3 regions of the Spirillospora sp. NPDC048823 genome follow, and region 2 is predicted to be linked to each of the others. Evidence: riboswitches for the same ligand, from Rfam matches in the RefSeq annotation. Region 2 holds a riboswitch; each other region holds the start of a gene.
What was found. Region 2 has a riboswitch for cyclic di-AMP ahead of ACGFK0_RS05245 (NlpC/P60 family protein). Riboswitches for the same ligand answer to the same signal wherever they lie in the genome.
Positions count from the first base shown of each region.

Region 1: linked by a shared signal. The riboswitch ahead of ACGFK0_RS37010 (C40 family peptidase) and the one ahead of ACGFK0_RS05245 (NlpC/P60 family protein) in region 2 are both predicted to bind cyclic di-AMP.
Region 3: linked by a shared signal. The riboswitch ahead of ACGFK0_RS10230 (CHAP domain-containing protein) and the one ahead of ACGFK0_RS05245 (NlpC/P60 family protein) in region 2 are both predicted to bind cyclic di-AMP.

Region 1 covers NZ_JBICUT010000029.1:51-5,261, reverse strand. Annotated here, with positions in the region: gene ACGFK0_RS37020 (BlaI/MecI/CopY family transcriptional regulator) at 1-531, shown strand, start outside; gene ACGFK0_RS37025 (VanW family protein) at 1-7, shown strand, start outside; gene ACGFK0_RS37015 (M56 family metallopeptidase) at 536-1,471, shown strand; cyclic di-AMP (ydaO/yuaA leader) riboswitch at 1,575-1,723, shown strand; gene ACGFK0_RS37010 (C40 family peptidase) at 2,185-2,715, shown strand; gene ACGFK0_RS37005 (BlaI/MecI/CopY family transcriptional regulator) at 2,810-3,184, opposite strand; gene ACGFK0_RS37000 (CHAP domain-containing protein) at 3,342-4,463, shown strand; gene ACGFK0_RS36995 (DUF6153 family protein) at 4,700-5,077, shown strand.
Region 2 covers NZ_JBICUT010000002.1:361,651-366,861, forward strand. Annotated here, with positions in the region: gene ACGFK0_RS05230 (hypothetical protein) at 1-41, opposite strand, end outside; gene ACGFK0_RS05235 (Mut7-C RNAse domain-containing protein) at 180-956, shown strand; gene ACGFK0_RS05240 ((deoxy)nucleoside triphosphate pyrophosphohydrolase) at 988-1,380, shown strand; gene ACGFK0_RS05245 (NlpC/P60 family protein) at 1,665-2,678, opposite strand; cyclic di-AMP (ydaO/yuaA leader) riboswitch at 2,686-2,820, opposite strand; gene typA (translational GTPase TypA) at 3,013-4,866, shown strand; gene ACGFK0_RS05255 (FHA domain-containing protein) at 5,006-5,211, opposite strand, start outside.
Region 3 covers NZ_JBICUT010000003.1:566,069-571,279, forward strand. Annotated here, with positions in the region: gene ACGFK0_RS10220 (M48 family metallopeptidase) at 1-1,298, opposite strand, end outside; gene ACGFK0_RS10225 (hypothetical protein) at 1,295-2,605, opposite strand; gene ACGFK0_RS10230 (CHAP domain-containing protein) at 2,645-3,493, opposite strand; cyclic di-AMP (ydaO/yuaA leader) riboswitch at 3,502-3,668, opposite strand; cyclic di-AMP (ydaO/yuaA leader) riboswitch at 3,792-3,991, opposite strand; gene ACGFK0_RS10235 (NlpC/P60 family protein) at 4,493-5,211, opposite strand, start outside.

The DNA of each region.
Region 1 (5,211 bases), on a different contig from region 2:
CCGTTAACGATCACCGCCGATGCGCGCCGTCGGGGGGCCGCCGGCGTCGGTTGGAAGCCGTCCCCAGCCGGGGCGCCGAAGGCTCAAGATGTCCCCGTTCCCGCCCACGGCCGACTCTCCGGCAGAATGTGGGCAGGACGGAGGTGCCGTGTGGCCGGATTGAGCGGATCGCTCGAGCGTTCCATCATGGACGTGCTCTGGGAGGCCCCCAGCCCGCTACGCGTTCGTGAGCTTCTGGCGAAGCTGAACGAGAACGCCGACAAGGCGCTGGCCTACAACACCGTCCAGACGGTCGCCGAGCGGCTGGCGCAGAAGGGGCTGCTGCAGCGCACGCAGGACGGGCCGGCCTTCCGCTACGCCCCCACCCGTGCGCGGGAAGAGTATGCGGTCGAGTTGATGCTCGACGCTCTCACCGAGTCTCCCGACCACGGGGGCATCCTCGCGAGATTCGCCGAAAGCGTCCCTCCGGAAGACGTCCGCCACCTGCTGGACGCGCTGCGCCGGCGGACGTCCGACGGCCAAGAGGCGTGACGGCGTGATCTACCTGGTGGTCGGCCTGATCTGCACGGCGGTCCTGCTGGGCTGTCTGGCGGGGCCCGCCCTCGATCGGCTTCGGCCTCCCGCCGCGCACCCGGGGATCGCCATCGCCTGCTGGGCCGCGGCCCTCACCGGCACATTCATCGCCGGCATCGGGATCATCGCGGCGGCGTTGCTGTCGCCCCCGGCGCCCGGCCACGGCTTCCTGGAGTGGCTGCGCGACTGCCTGCCCCATCACGGGGATTCGGCGATCATCATCGCGGCGGCCGCCAGCCTGGTGGTGCTCACGGCCTGCTGTTCGCGGCTCGCCCGCAGCCTGCCCCGGCTCGTCCGTGCGGTACGTCACCGCCGCCGGCACCGGGAGATGCTGCGGCTCGTCGCGAAGGAGCACGGTCAGCATGGGGACGTCCTCGTGCTCGACCATCCCGTCCCGGTCGCGTACTCGCTGCCGGCCAGGCATCGCGCGATCGTCGTCAGCACCGGCACACAGGACGCTCTCACTCCCGACGAGTTCGGCGCGGTTCTGGTCCATGAGCGAGCCCACCTGCGTCAGCGGCATCACGCACTGCTGCTCATGCTCGACCTGGCCCACGCCCTGCTGCCCCGGCTGCCCACGGTCCGCCGGGCGAAGAAGAGCTTCCCGCTGCTGCTGGAGATGGCCGCCGACGATGCGGCGGCCCGCGCATGTGGAAGGCGCACGCTCGTCGACGCCCTGCACCGGCTCGCGGCGACGCCGGGCGTGGCGGGCGCCCTCGGCGCCGCCGGGTCTTCGACCGGTGCGCTGGCGGAGCGGGTCCGGCGGCTCGAGTCCGCCGAGACGACGAAGCCGCGCCGGGCGGTCCGGATGGCGGCCTCCGCCTTCGTGGCCGCCGCCGTCGCCACTCCCCTGATGGTCGCCGCCGCGACCATCATGGAGCTGTCCTACATCTGCTGAGACCGTTGAGGCGGTTTGTCGCAATCGGCCACTTGAGTGGCGGTTGAGGCCGCTATCTCCTACGCTCCGTAGGAGCCATGGCGAGGCGTCCCCGCCGGGGACGGCGATGGCCACGCCGAATCCAGCGGACCACGCCGTCCGAGGGAGCCGGGGAACCGTTCTCCACTGGGGTGAATCCGCTCTCCGCGAGCGGTAGGGCGACTCCGGCCCGAACCCGGCAGCTCACCCGGTAGGCGGCACAGGAGAGGACACCGCATGCAGCGACGAGCTGCCGGAGACGGAACGGCCCGCCGCCGGATCATCACCAGGACGGCATGGACGGCGTCGATCGCTCTTTCCGCGACGCTCGTGGCCCCCGCACCCGCCTGGTCGGAGCCCGACCCGTCCCGCAGGGAGCTGACCGCGCAGCAGAAGAAGCTCGCCGATGAGGCGGAGAAGCTCAGCGAGCAGTACAACGGGCTGCGGGTGCGACTGCGGCAGGCCCAACGCGCCGCCAAGGTGGCCGACGGGACGCCGCCCGCCAGAAGAAGGCGCTGGAGGAGACGCGGGCCAGGATCGTCAAGCTCGCCGCGGACAGCTACAAGAACGGCCCGCGGGACCCGGCGGTCGCCTTCGCCTCGTCCGGGGACCCGCAGGCCGTCCTTGACCGGTCGGCCACACTCAACTACTTCGCCAGCCAGGAAAGCGCTCGCGTCACTCAGCTGCTGCAGACGATGCAGGCGGCGGAACGTGCCCGCAAATCGGCTGAAACGCATGCGAAGCAGGTCCACGAACTCACCGCCGAGGCGAAGAAGAAGCGCAAGGAACTCCAGGCCAAGCTGACGAAGGTCGAGGCCAAGCTGGGTACCGGCTCGGGCGCTCGCACCAGCGCGGGACCCGCTCCCAATGTGGACCCCGGAGGTGCCTCCGCCAAGGCCATGGGCGCGGTCAGAGCGGCTTTGAGCCAGCGGGGCGTCCCGTACTCCTGGGGTGGGGGCAGCGCATCTGGCCCGACCTACGGCACCGCACAGGGCGCCAACATCAAGGGGTTCGACTGCTCGGGATTGACGATGTACGCCTACGCCCAGGTCGGCATCAACCTGCCCCACTACACCGGCAGCCAGTACACCGCCGGCACCCGCGTCTCCCAAAGCCAACTCAAGCCCGGTGACCTGGTCTTCTTCTACAGCGACCTGCACCACATGGGCCTGTACATCGGCAACGGGAAGATGGTCCACGCCCCCGTCATCCACCCCCTGGGGTGACGGGGGCGTCACCCGGAACACCTCCGACACGGTGCCCCTCAGCCACAGCCTGACGGGCTGTAGGCGGGCGGCTGATCAAACTGGGCGACCGCGCTCATTTGGTGTCCCGCGGTGGCACGACCTTGAGGGCCGCTTGCAGGGCCTCGCTCTCCTCCGGCGAGAGATCCGACAGGAAGTGCACGAGCGCGGCGGCCTGGTTGCTACTGGTCGACAGTGCCTCGCGCATCAGCTTGGCCGTGTAACCCTCCCGCGAGGCGACCGCCTCGTACTCGTAGGCGCGCCCGACCCGCTTCCTGCGCAGCCATCCCTTCTTGTGCAGGTTGTCCATCACCGTCATCACCGTGGTGTAGGCGATCGACCGCTCCTGCTGGAGGTCCTCCAGGACCTCACGAACATTGGCCGGACGGCCGTAGGACCACATCCTGTCCATGATCGCGGCCTCCAGGTCACCGAAGCGCTGCCCGGCCATGATGCCCCCTTCCGCCGCCCCACCTGCCACCTTGTCGCGGCATACTACAGTCGATAGTAAACACGTCTCGGTGGAGGTGAGAGGCCGACTCGAACCGGCGGTTCTCACACCGGCCTGACTCCCGGCAACGGCTGCCCGTGCCCGGTGGTCTTGAGTCATGTGTGGCCTCACCCATCTACTATCCTCCTTCCCGATGTTCCACCGAGGGCGCGCCTTCGCGGACGGTCGGCGCTGCTTCAGGCGACCACACCGGAGACCCACGCTCACGGAGCGTCTCCTGGCGGGATCCATAAGGCCAAGGCCAAGCAGCCTCTCACGCGGGCGGCCACGGAGCCGGGATGTTCTTGATCCGTCGGTCACCTGCCCGACGGAGACCTACGAGGGCGGTGACGACTACTACGCCACCGCCCCGTGGTGCGACATGTTCCTCGCCTGGGCAGCCAAGAAGACCGGCGTGGAGGACTGGGCGGGCGAGTTCGCCGCCACCATCCAGCACGCCAAGTGGTTCAAAAAGAAGGACGCGTGGGGAACCGAGCCCGAGCCGGGCGCGCTGGTGTTCTTCGCATGGTCCGGCTCCAAGGACATCGACGCCATCAGCCATGTCGGCCTGGTGGAAAGCGTCAAGGGCTCGACCCTCCGCACCATCGAGGCGAACACCGACGGCGTCCACCTCAAACGGAGGACGCGCGACGTCGGTGACGTCGTCGGCTACGGCTATCCCGGCAAGGTCGAGGTGGCGGGCAAGGCGCTGCCGGGTTCAGAAGGGGAGAAGAACCACGTCCCCAAGCACGTGGCCGCCGAGTCCGGGACCATGGCCGCGGAGGCGACGCGACCCGGAAACGCGGTCACGTCTCAGCAGACGAGCACGAAGGCGGCTGACGGGCAGCCGCTGGTCGAGCCCGACGCGTTGCTGGGAGGGCTGCTGTCCATCGCGGTCTGCGGCGCGGTCGCGCTGGCGGCGGGCAAGTCGATGGCCGCCCGGGTTCCGGCCGAGCCGCCGATCCGCGTCCGCAAGCGCGGCAAGCACCACAAGCGGCCGGTCGAACTGCCCGCGGACATCACACCAACCGTCCTGGACGCGTCCGAGGCCGGAACCGCCGTCATGCCGGCGATCTCAGCCGCCGTCGCCGCCGAGGCGGAGGACCGCGAGTTCTGGAGCCGGGTCTCGCCCCTCGAGGACGATGAGGACCTCGCGTTCTGGGACGCTCTCCATGCCGACCTCCCACCGATCCGCTCGAATGCCACTGGCCGCGCGGCAGTCGGCCATTCTTTGCCATGAACGAGTCATGACCCTCGGCCGAGTCAAAACCGATTGAGCCGGCCCGCGCCGGGATGCGTATGTCCTCTCAGGGAGGCGCCTTTGGCCGACCACCGGCCATCCCTCGCTACCATGGTCGGAGCAGGAAATGTCCATGCCGGAGGGGTGGCCGGCGGCCATCGGGGTGCTGGATCGGCGCCTTTGTGGAACGGCGGGTGGGGCAGCTGAATCGGTCACCTGAACGGTACCGGCGACGCATGGAACTGCCGGTCGGACTATTCCTGCTGCTCGGCGTGCTGGCGATGCACGGCTTCCAAGCGTCGCCCAGCCCGAGCCAGGTGACCGGCGTCCCGCTGACAACGATGAGCGGCCAGCATTCCCCGCCATCAGCGTCGGTCGTCATCCGGCATTCCCCCGGCGAGGATCTCCCTGGCGACCAGCACCACGACCACCCGGGTGGTCAGGTCTGCCTGGCGATGCTGACGGCGATCTCCTTCCTCTGGGCCCTCGCCGCCCTCACAGTGCGCGAGCCGGTGTTCGTGGCCAGACGGCTGCTGATCCGGGTGCGGATCCTGCTGGTCGGCCGGCCTCCGCCGAGGCCGTCCCTCCACCGGTTGAGCGTGTTGAGGCTGTAGGACGTCACCGGCGCCTTTGCGGCGCCGGGCTCCCTGACCTGACTTGGCTCACTCGCTTGGATGTCGTCAGACCTTGAGCCTGTTGACCTGTGGATACGTGTTCGGGTGAGTGTGGTTTCACGCACTAAGCGGGG
Region 2 (5,211 bases):
CCCGCCATGATCTCCTCATGGGCCACGCGCGACGCCGCCATCGCACGCCCGGTGACGCTCAGCCCCTCCTCGGTGAGCTGGACGAAGCGGCTTCGGGCGTCCCCCGTGTTGGCCTCCCGCTCGACGTACCCGGCCCTCTGACGCGATAAATGCGGCGGGGAACCGCCGGGACGCGTGGCATGCTGATCGGCGTGGAGCACGAGATAACCATCCGAGTCGCCGGCGAGCTGCTGATGTTCCTGCCCGCCGCGCGGCGCGAGCCCGTGAGCCGCCTGGCCTACGACGGAACCTCGACGCTGGGGCACCTCGTGGAGTCGCTCGGTGTCCCGCTGCCCGAGGCCGGTCCGATGACCGTCGACGGTGAACCGGCCGGTCCCGCCGCCCGCCCGGACCCCGGCGCCGAGGTGGGGGTGGAGGCGGTGCCGCGCCCGCAGCCCGTCCCGCTGGAGCCGGGCCAGGCCGCCCCGCGCTTCCTGCTCGACGTGCACCTGGGCACGCTGGCCCGGCGGATGCGCCTCCTCGGCCTCGACACCGCCTACCACAACGACATGGACGACCCGGCGCTGGTCGTCCAGGCCAATGAGGAACGCCGCGTCCTGCTCACCCAGGACCGCGGGCTCCTCCGCCGCCGCGCACTGTGGTTCGGCGCGTACGTCCGCGGCTCACGCCCGGACGACCAGCTCCGCGACCTCCTGGACCGGTTCGCGCCCGTGCTCCGCCCGTGGACGCGCTGCACCGCCTGCAACGGTGAACTCGTCCCGGTCGACAAGCAGGAGATCGAAGGCGACCTTGAGCTGGGCACGCGCCGCAGCTACGACGTCTACGGCCGCTGCGCCGACTGCGGTCAGCTCTACTGGCGCGGCGCGCACGGCGGCCACCTGGAGGAGATCGTCCGTGACGCGACACGCCAGGTCGAGTCCATCCGGGAGACCGGACGGGCCGGAAGCGCCGTCTGACGCCGATGGGGACGACAGGGAAGAGGAGCCGGTGGCGAACGATCTCGTGGTGGTCGGGGCGGCGATCATTTCCGACGGGCGGTTGCTGAGCGCCCAGCGTGCCGAGCCGCCGCACATGGCGGGCGGCTGGGAGCTGCCCGGCGGGAAGGTCGACCCGGGCGAGACGGACGAGGACGCGCTGGTGCGCGAGTGCCACGAGGAGCTCGCCATCAAGATCCGGTTGAAAGACCGGATCGGCGGCGACTGGCGGCTCAGCGGGCAGGCCGTGCTCCGGGTGTGGACGGCGCAGATCACCGAGGGCGAACCGCAGGCCCTGGAACACCTGGCGCTCCGCTGGCTGTCCCCGGACGAGCTGTACGACGTCGCCTGGCTCCCCGGCGACCTCCCCGTAATCGACGCCCTCGCCCACCAGGGCCTCACCTGAGACGGCCCGCCGCAGAAGCAAGACGCCCGCCGTCCGAAGGGGCGGACGACCCCGGCCCCCACCCCGACCCCGCGACGACCCAAACCGTCGCGATCGCGTCCGAAGGCAGGCTTCGAGCGAAGCAAGAAACCTGATCGCGCAGCGAGCCGCAAGGCGAGCCGGAGCGATGCAGCGATCGCACGCAGTGCCCGCCGAAGGGAGGGCCCTCCAGGGCCCGACCGCCAAGGGCACTGCAAAAAAAGGACGAGGGCTTCCCGCCGCGCCGCGGGAAGCCCCCGACGTTCTCAGGAGATGCGATTCGCGCCGGCGTAGTCGGAGCGGTCGGACATCTTGGAGATCTTCACCACATCACCGGTCTGCGGGGCGTGCAGGTACTTGCCGTCGCTGAGGTAGATGCCCATGTGGTGGAGGCTGCCGCCGAAGTAGACCAGGTCGCCGGAGCGGAGCTGGTTCCGGGGGACCTTGGAACCGAGTCCGTACAGGGCGCCGGTGTAGTGCGGCAGCCCGCGCTTGCCGATCTGGGCGTACGCCCAGACGACGAGCCCTGAGCAGTCGAAGCTGTTCGGCCCGGCGGCGGCCCACACGTACGGCGAGCCGAGTTTGGTGAGCGCCTTGCGGGCCATGTCGGCCGGCGCACCCGATCCCTTCACGGTCGCGCGCAGGCCGCTGCGGGGGTCGCTGACCCGGGTGGTGGTCAGCTTGTCCAGCCGCTTCGTGACCTCGGCGACCTTCTGCCTGGCCGCTTCGCGGGCCTTCTCGGCGTCCGCGGCGGCCTTCTCGACCTGCGCCTTCTTCGCCTCGGCGGTGCGCTGCGCGGTCTCGGCCTGCTCGATCTGCTTCTGCAGCGCCTGGACGGTGGTGATCTGGCTCTGGGTCAGGTAGGCGCGTTCGGCCAGCCCTTCGGCCGAGCCGTCGGCACCGAAGATCACGTCGGGGGCGCCGGTCATGTAGTTCGCGGCCGCCATCCGTCCGAGCCGCTCGCGGGCGGGGGTGGCCTGGGCGCGCAACGCCGCGGCCTCCTTGGCGGCGGCCTGCTCGGCCTTCTTGGCCTTGCCCAGGTCGACGCGGGTCTTGTTGTACTTCTCGGTGAGGATCTCGGCCTCTTCGTTCAGCGCGTCGAGGCTTTTGCGCAGCCCCTCCTCCGTCGTCGGAGTGGGGGTCGGGGAGGTCGCGGCGGCGAGCTGGAACGGCGACGTGGCGTGGGCGGCGACGGGCGCGGTGGCGCCGAGGCCGATCAGGAGCATCGTGGCCGTGGCGGCGGGCGTGACGCGCCGCCACCGTCGGGGGGCCGGTGCCAAGCCGGTGTTCTCCTCTCCTCGCGCGCCTACCGGGTTAGCTGACGGGTTCGGGCCAGGAGTCGCCCTACGACGTGTGTCGATTCACCCCAGGGACCTGGGTCCCCGGCTCTCCCGTTCGCGGGAGATTCGGCGCTCCGGTCGCAGCCCCGGGGAGAGGGGGCCTCGGACGACCGGATCTCGGAAAGATTACAAAGAACGAGCAAAGTTGGCGAATCGGGGTCCCTGTGACCGGTGGGGAGGCCTTCGCCGAACGGGTTGCGGGCACGGGCAAGTAGAATGGCCGATGCCGTGTTCTGCGGCGGATCCCGAACTCTCACCCCAAGGCGAGCCCCGCATGCCCATCACCACGCGCGATGACCTCCGGAACGTCGCGATCGTCGCCCACGTCGACCACGGAAAGACGACGCTGGTCGACGCCATGCTCTGGCAGTCCGGGGCCTTCCGGGAGAACCAGACCGTCGACGACCGCGTGATGGACTCCGACGATCTGGAGCGCGAGAAGGGGATCACCATTCTCGCCAAGAACACCGCCGTGCGGCACAACGGGCTGACGATCAACATCATCGACACCCCGGGGCACGCGGACTTCGGCGGTGAGGTGGAGCGCGGGCTGTCCATGGTGGACGGCGTCGTCCTGCTGGTGGACGCCAGCGAGGGCCCGCTCCCGCAGACGCGGTTCGTGCTGCGCAAGGCGCTCGCCGCGCGGCTGCCGGTGATCCTGGTCGTGAACAAGACCGACCGTCCCGACGCCCGCATCGACGAGGTCGTGGACGAGACGTACGAGCTGTTCATGGACCTCGACGCCGACGAGGAGCAGATCGACTTCCCGATCGTGTACGCGTCGGGCCGCGCCGGGCGGGCGTCGCTGGACAAGCCCGCCGACGGCGCCATGCCCGGCAGCGACGACCTGGAGCCGCTGTTCAAGGTCATCACCGAGACGATCCCGGCGCCGTCCTTCGACCCGGACGTCCCGCTGCGGGCGCACGTCACCAACCTGGACGCCTCCAGTTACCTCGGCCGCATCGCGCTGTGCCGGGTGCACGCCGGGACGATCAAGAAGGGCCAGCAGGTCGCCTGGTGCCGGCACGACGGCAGCATCGAGCGGGTGAAGATCACCGAGCTGCTGATGACCGACGCGCTCACCCGCAAGCCCGCGCAGGAGGCGGGGCCCGGCGACATCATCGCGATCGCCGGCATCCCCGACATCATGATCGGCGACACCATCGCCGACCCGGACGACCCGCGCCCGCTGCCGCTGATCACCGTGGACGAGCCCGCGATCTCCATGACGGTCGGCACCAACACCGGGCCGATGGCGGGACGGGAGAAGGGCACCAAGGTCACCGCCCGGATGGTCAAGGACCGGCTGGAGCGCGAACTGGTGGGCAACGTGTCCATCAAGGTGCTGCCGACCGAGCGTCCGGACGCGTGGGAGGTGCAGGGCCGCGGCGAGCTGGCCCTGGCGATCCTGGTCGAGAACATGCGCCGCGAGGGCTACGAGCTGACCGTCGGCAAGCCGCAGGTGGTCGTCAAGGTCGTCGACGGCAAGAAGCACGAGCCGGTCGAGCGGCTCACCATCGACATTCCCGAGGAGCACCTCGGCGCCGTGACCCAGCTGCTGGCGGTCCGCAAGGGCCGCATGGAGCAGATGACCAACCACGGCACCGGCTGGATCCGGCTGGAGTTCCTGGTTCCGGCGCGCGCCCTGATCGGGTTCCGCACCGAGTTCATGACCGAGACCCGCGGCACCGGCATGGCGCACCACGTGTTCGAGGCGTACGAGCCCTGGTTCGGCGAGCTGCGCACCCGTCCGTCGGGTTCCCTCGTCGCCGACCGCTCCGGCGCCGCCACCGCGTACGCGATCACGAACCTGCAGGACCGCGGCACGTTCTTCGTCGGGCCGACGACCGAGGTGTACGAGGGCATGATCGTCGGGGAGAACTCCCGGGCCGACGACATGGACGTCAACATCACCAAGGAGAAGAAGCTCACGAACATGCGGTCGTCCACCGGTGACGAGCTGGAGCGGCTCACCCCGCCGCGGCTGCTGTCGCTGGAGGAGGCCCTGGAGTTCTGCCGCGAGGACGAGTGCGTCGAGGTCACCCCGGGCGCCGTCCGCATCCGCAAGGTCGTGCTGGCCGCGAAGGAGCGCGAGCGCACGCGCGCCCGCACCAAGCGCGCCGGCTAGTTCGTCTCCGTCCCTCGGCGCGGCGTCCCTCGGCGCGGCGGTCGCGCAGCACGGCGGTCCGGCGAGGCGACGGGCAGGCGGAAGACAAAGGGCGGCCCCGCGGTCGTGAGAACCGCGGGGCCGCCCTTTGCCGTGCTGCTCAGTTCAGCTGGACGGTCCCGGTGACGTCGGCGGCCAGGCGAAGCTGGTCCCCGTTGCGGAGGGGGGCCTCCACGCCGCGCGGGAGCCGTTCGCCGTTGACGAACGTCCCGTTGGTGGAGCCCTCGTCACGCACCCACGCAGTCCCGGACGGGTCGAGCCACACGGTGGAGTGGCGGCGCGACACGTTGTCGTACTGCGTGAACG
Region 3 (5,211 bases), on a different contig from region 2:
ATCGACACGAACGTGGACGGGTCGCGGGTGAGGTTCAGCGCGTGCACGTCCGCCCGCGTCTCGATCTGCCGGCTGACGAGGTTCTGGACGGGGGCGCCGAACTGCGTCCCGGCCGTGACGAGCGCGAGGACGAGCGCGAGGGACCGCGGGTCGCGGGCCCCGGCGCCGCGGCCTCCGGGGCGGTGCTCGGGTGTCGCCGCGGGATCGACTCCCGCCCGGCGCAGGAGGCGCGGAGAGGTCATCAGGAGGTGCAGCAGGCACATGGACCCGGCGACGCCGAGCGCCCCCACGAGCGTGCCCCACAGGACGTCGTTGCGCTTGGCGTGGCCGAGTTCGTGCCCGACGATCGACTCGACCCGCTCGGGCGGCGACTCCAGCAGCGTGTCGTACAGGACGATGCGGCGCGTGGAACCGAACCCGGACACGTAGGCGTTGAGCGCCGTCGTCCTGCGGGAGGCGTCGGCGACGAGGACGTCGTCGACGGGCACGCCGTCCCGTTCGGCCATCGCCAGCAGGTCGCTGCGCAGGCGTCCCTGCTCCAGCGAGTGGAACTTGTTGAAGACGGGCTCGACGGCGATCGGGTAGATGAACGAGACCAGGACGACGAGGAGGAACCCGCCGGCGGCGGCGCCCGTCCACCAGTAGCGCGGGAAGCGGCGCACGACCGCGTACAGGAGCAGCAGGGCGACCGTGTAGATGACCCAGGTGACGCCGAGGGACTTGAGCTGGTCCACGAGCCACGCGGGCCAGCTCTGCGTCGACAGCCCGTACCGGCGCAGCACCGACTCGCTCCAGACGTCGAACGGGAGCCCGGCGACGCGCAGCAGCGTCGTCAGGGCGGCCGCACCGAGGACGACTCTCAGGGTCCAGTGCCGCAGGCGCTCCGGGGAGTGCGGGGGGGCGTCCCCCTCCGACCGGCGGGGCCACCGCCGGCTGCGCGCGGTGACCCGGCCGAGGAACCGTGCGCCCAGCGGGGTGAGACCCAGCGCGAAGATCAGGGCCAGGCCGAGGAGGAGGCCGGCGTAGGCGGGAGGGTTGATGGCCGAGTCGAACGCCTGGGATCGGGCGATCTCGGCGGCGGAGAAGTCCAGCGCCGGATCGGGCTCCACCTGCCCGCCCGCAACCCGATCGGGCAGCGGGTTCCACGGTGTGCTCAGCGCGAGGACGGTGCCGAGGGCGGCGAACAGCGCGGCGGCGGCGACGGCGGCGGCGATCCGGGGCCGCCGCATGGGGCCGGGGTCCCCGTCCCGGCGGGCGCCGGGCCCGGCCCGGTCCGCGTCCGCCTCCGCCTCGCTCATCTGAGCTCCCTCTTCAGGTAGTCGCGCCACAGGGCGGTGAAGCGGTCCCGGGTGAGTCCCAGCACGTCGCTCAGCGCGGTGGCCTCCGGGACGCGCCCGGCGGCGCGGTAGAGCCGCACGAGCGTCGCCTCACCGTACCGGTCGGCGACCATCCGGCAGGCGAGCCAGGCCTCCTGGTAGGACTGGGAGAGGCGTGCGGAGCCGCCGGAGAACGCGTCCGCGGCCGGCAGCGCGGACGGGACGCGTCCCGCGGCGACCTCGCGGTGCAGTTCGCCGGCCGCCGTCCGGACGCCGACCTCAGTCCGGAGGTAGCCGACATAGTCCGCGAAGCCCTCGATCAGCCACAGCGGGGTTCTGCGGTCGCGGGCGCCGCCGGTGGCGACATGGGTCAGTTCGTGGGTCAGGACCACGTCGCGCCCGAGTTCGTTGAGACGGCGGAAGGTGCCGGGGGAGATGACGACGCGGTCCTCGCCGTGGCCGCCGCCGGCGGACGGCGTGACGGTGGCGAGGGCCGCGATGCCGCCGAGGTTCTGGTCCGGACCGGCGAGGGCGGAGGCGAGGCCCGCGTCGGCGGGCACGAGAGCGACGACCCGCCGCGCCCATCCCCTGCCGACGGCGCCGGTGACGACGGGGACGGCCGCGTCCAGGCGTTCCGCGATCTCTTCCAGGCCGGGGGCCCCGGCGGCTGCGGCGTCGCCGATGACGAGGCTCGCGCGGCCCTTGACCACCGTCAGGGGGCCGCCGTCCCAGATGGCGGCGTCGTCCTCGAAGCCGTGGGACGACCCGTCGCCGACGATCGTCCAGACGCCGGAGCCGGGGGCGAGCGCCAGGTAGCGGGTGCGGACGACGTCGCCCCGGTCGAACCCCCGCAACCTGGAGCGCACCTCCAATCGGACGACCGCGACCCCCTGCTCGTCGTCCATCGACTGGGTGCCGATGGCACGTTCCTCCCAGCCGTCCAGGGGGAGCTTGCGGAGGTTGGCGTACAAGCGGGACTGGGCGTCCTGGAACGCGGCGGGGGCGGAGGCCACCGTCGCGAGGAAGGCCGCCGGGTTTCCGTCCTTCACCGCCCGCGCGCGGTTGGCGAGGACGGCGGCGGCGTCCGCGGGGCTGAACGCTCCGGCGGCCTGCGCGGCGTTGGGGGGCGGCGTCGCCTGGGCGTCCGGCGCTCCGTCGTCGCCGGAACGTGTGCCGAGGAGCCCCGCGCCGGCGCCCAGCAGCACGGCGGCCCCGCCGGCGCCCAGGGCGAGTGCCCTGCGGCGCGTGACGGGGCCGCCGTTTCCGGCCTGCCCGGGACCGTCCTCCATGCGCGTGATCCTATGCAGCCGGCGGGGGAGGAGGGGACGTCAGGACCTGTACTCGGGGTAGCCGTAGCCGACGACGGTGCCGGTCGAGCGTTCCCTGACCCGGACGGCGTTGTCGGTGTTGCCCTCGACCGCCTCGATGGTGCCGTCGTCGATCTTCTTGGTCACCATGCCGACGTGGACGATGTCGCCGATGTCCTTGCCGCCGTTCCAGGCGTAGAAGACGATCGCGCCGGGCTTGGGCTCGGTGCCCCAGCGCCCCTGGTCCCGGAACCACTCGGCGTGGGCGATGGTCCAGGCGTCGCTGCCGAACTGGTCGCTGAGGCCGATCTGCTCGCCGATCCATGAGACGAACATGTCGCACCAGGCGGCGTCGTCGTACGCCTGGACGGAGCCGCCGTCGCGCGCGACGGTCTCCTTGGCGCGGGCGGATTCCACGTACCACGTGTTGAACTTGGTCTTGCCGCTGCCGTCCTCCGCGATGCCGACCTGCGCCCTGGCGAGCTCGATGGCCTCGCCGGCGGTGGGCCGCGAATCCTCTGACGGCTTCTTGGGGGCGCCGGACTGCGGTCGGCCCTTTCCGGTGGGCTCGCCCTCCTTGCCACCGTCCTTGGACTTACTCCGGTTCTCGTCCTTGGAGCCGGACCTGTCCTTGGACGAGGACTTGGAACCGGGTGTGGACTTGCCCGCGTCCCCGCCGGCGGCCGGGCCGGCCGCGGCGGCGTGGGTGGGAACGGAGGCGAACGGCAGGACCGACGCCTGCGCGGTGGCCGCGGCGGTGCCGAGAACGGCGGCGCCGACGATCACGCCGCCGGCCGTCCGCCAGGTGATGGCCAAGGTACTGGGCTTGCGGTGCTTGCCCGGAATCTTCTTGCGATGCGCGCCTGGCATGGGGGATCTCCTGACTTCCATGCCGCCTACCGGGTTAGCTGACGGGTTCGGGCGTGGAAGCCGCCCTACGGCCCGCTGGGCAGGCCGATTCACCCCGAAAGGACACAGTGGGTCCCCGGCTCCGCGCTCCCGTGCGTCTGGGCACGGTGAACCGCGGACTCGGCGGTGGCGGCCCGGGGGCGGGCACGCCGGTTCGGATGGGGGTTCCGCCGGGCGGGGGCGCCCGTGCGGAAGGAAGGGAAAGCCGGGCGTGGCCGCACTCGGGCGGCCACGCCCAGGTAACGCTGCGGGTTTCTCTCCTTCTTCTTCCAGACGCCTACCGGGTTAGCTGACGGGTTCGGGCGTGGAAGTGGCCCTACGGCGGGCTCCCACCGTTCGGCGGTGAGAGACGCACCGATTCACCCCGGGTGCCGGAATGCCCGTCCAGGGACGGTCCCTGGACTCCGGCGGATATGGGTCCCCGGTTCCGCTCGTCGGCGGATTCGGCGCTGCCGCTGCGATCCTGGGGGCGTGATGGGGCCCGTGCGCGGGACCTGTCTCCCGCGTGCGAAAGAGCGGCGCCTGATGTTGTGTGTGCGGACGGCGGCCCGTTTGCGGGGACCGTCCTGGGCCTGATCCGCGGGATCCGCCGTGGCAGCGCTCTCAGCGCCATGCACGCTGCGGGCGTGCGCACGGTGGGCCGGGCCGGCCGGGTCTGCTGGGAGACCGTCTGCGGTACCCGTCGGGTACCGGGGGGCGACGCGTGGATCGTGCCGCCGGGGGGAGCGGCACGTGGCTCGCGCCGCAGTCACGCGGCAGCTGGATGTGCCGCGCGGGGGCCGTTGCGCCTGGTGGGCGCCTCGGGGCCACGGCGTCTGGAGGGCGCCGTGAGTGGTGACAACGTACCAAAGCCCCAACAGATGGCAAACCCCCCCAAAATCAACAACGGACCAGGTCAAGCCTGGTCCGCTGTCACAAAGGGCTCCGTCACGCCCATCGCGGGCGCTCCGGTGCGGGGCGTCAGGGGCGCCCGGCGCCGTAGTAGTTGCTCAGGTAGTAGCCCGAGGTGATGCTCACGACCTCGACGTTCTTGCCGGTGCGCGGCGCGTGGATCATCTTGCCGCCGCCCACGTACATGCCCATGTGCCCGAGGCCGCTGAAGAACACCAGGTCGCCGGGCTGCAGGTTGCTCTTGGACACCCGCTTGGTGGCGGCGTACTGGGTGTTGGTGGTGCGGGTGATGTTCACGCCCGCCGCGGCCCACGCCTTCATCGTCAGGCCGGAGCAGTCGTAGGAGTTCGGGCCGGTGGCGCCGTAGGAGTACGGCTTGCCGAGCTGGGCGTAGGCGAAGTTGAGCGCCACGCGGGCCGAGCCGCTGGCCGGGCCGTTGTAGGTGCCGCCGACGCTGCCCGAGCCGCCGGACGAGGTCCCGCCGCCGAGCCGCCGCAGCAGGGCCTTCTGCTTGGCGACCTCCTTGTCGAGCTTCTTCTTCTGCTCCTTCAGCTCCGTGCTCTTGGCCTTCACATCGTCGTAGGAGGCCTTGGCCTGCGCCTCCTCGCGGCGGAGCCGCTGGGCGGTCGCGAGGAACTGGGTCAGCTGGGAGCTGCGCTCGTGCGACAGATGCGAGAAGACGGCCGCCTGGTCCAGGATCGCCTGCGGGTCGCCGGTGCCGACGAAGCCGGTGACGTTGGCCGTGTCACCGTTCTTGTACGCGGCGGCCGCCATCTGGGCGATCTTGG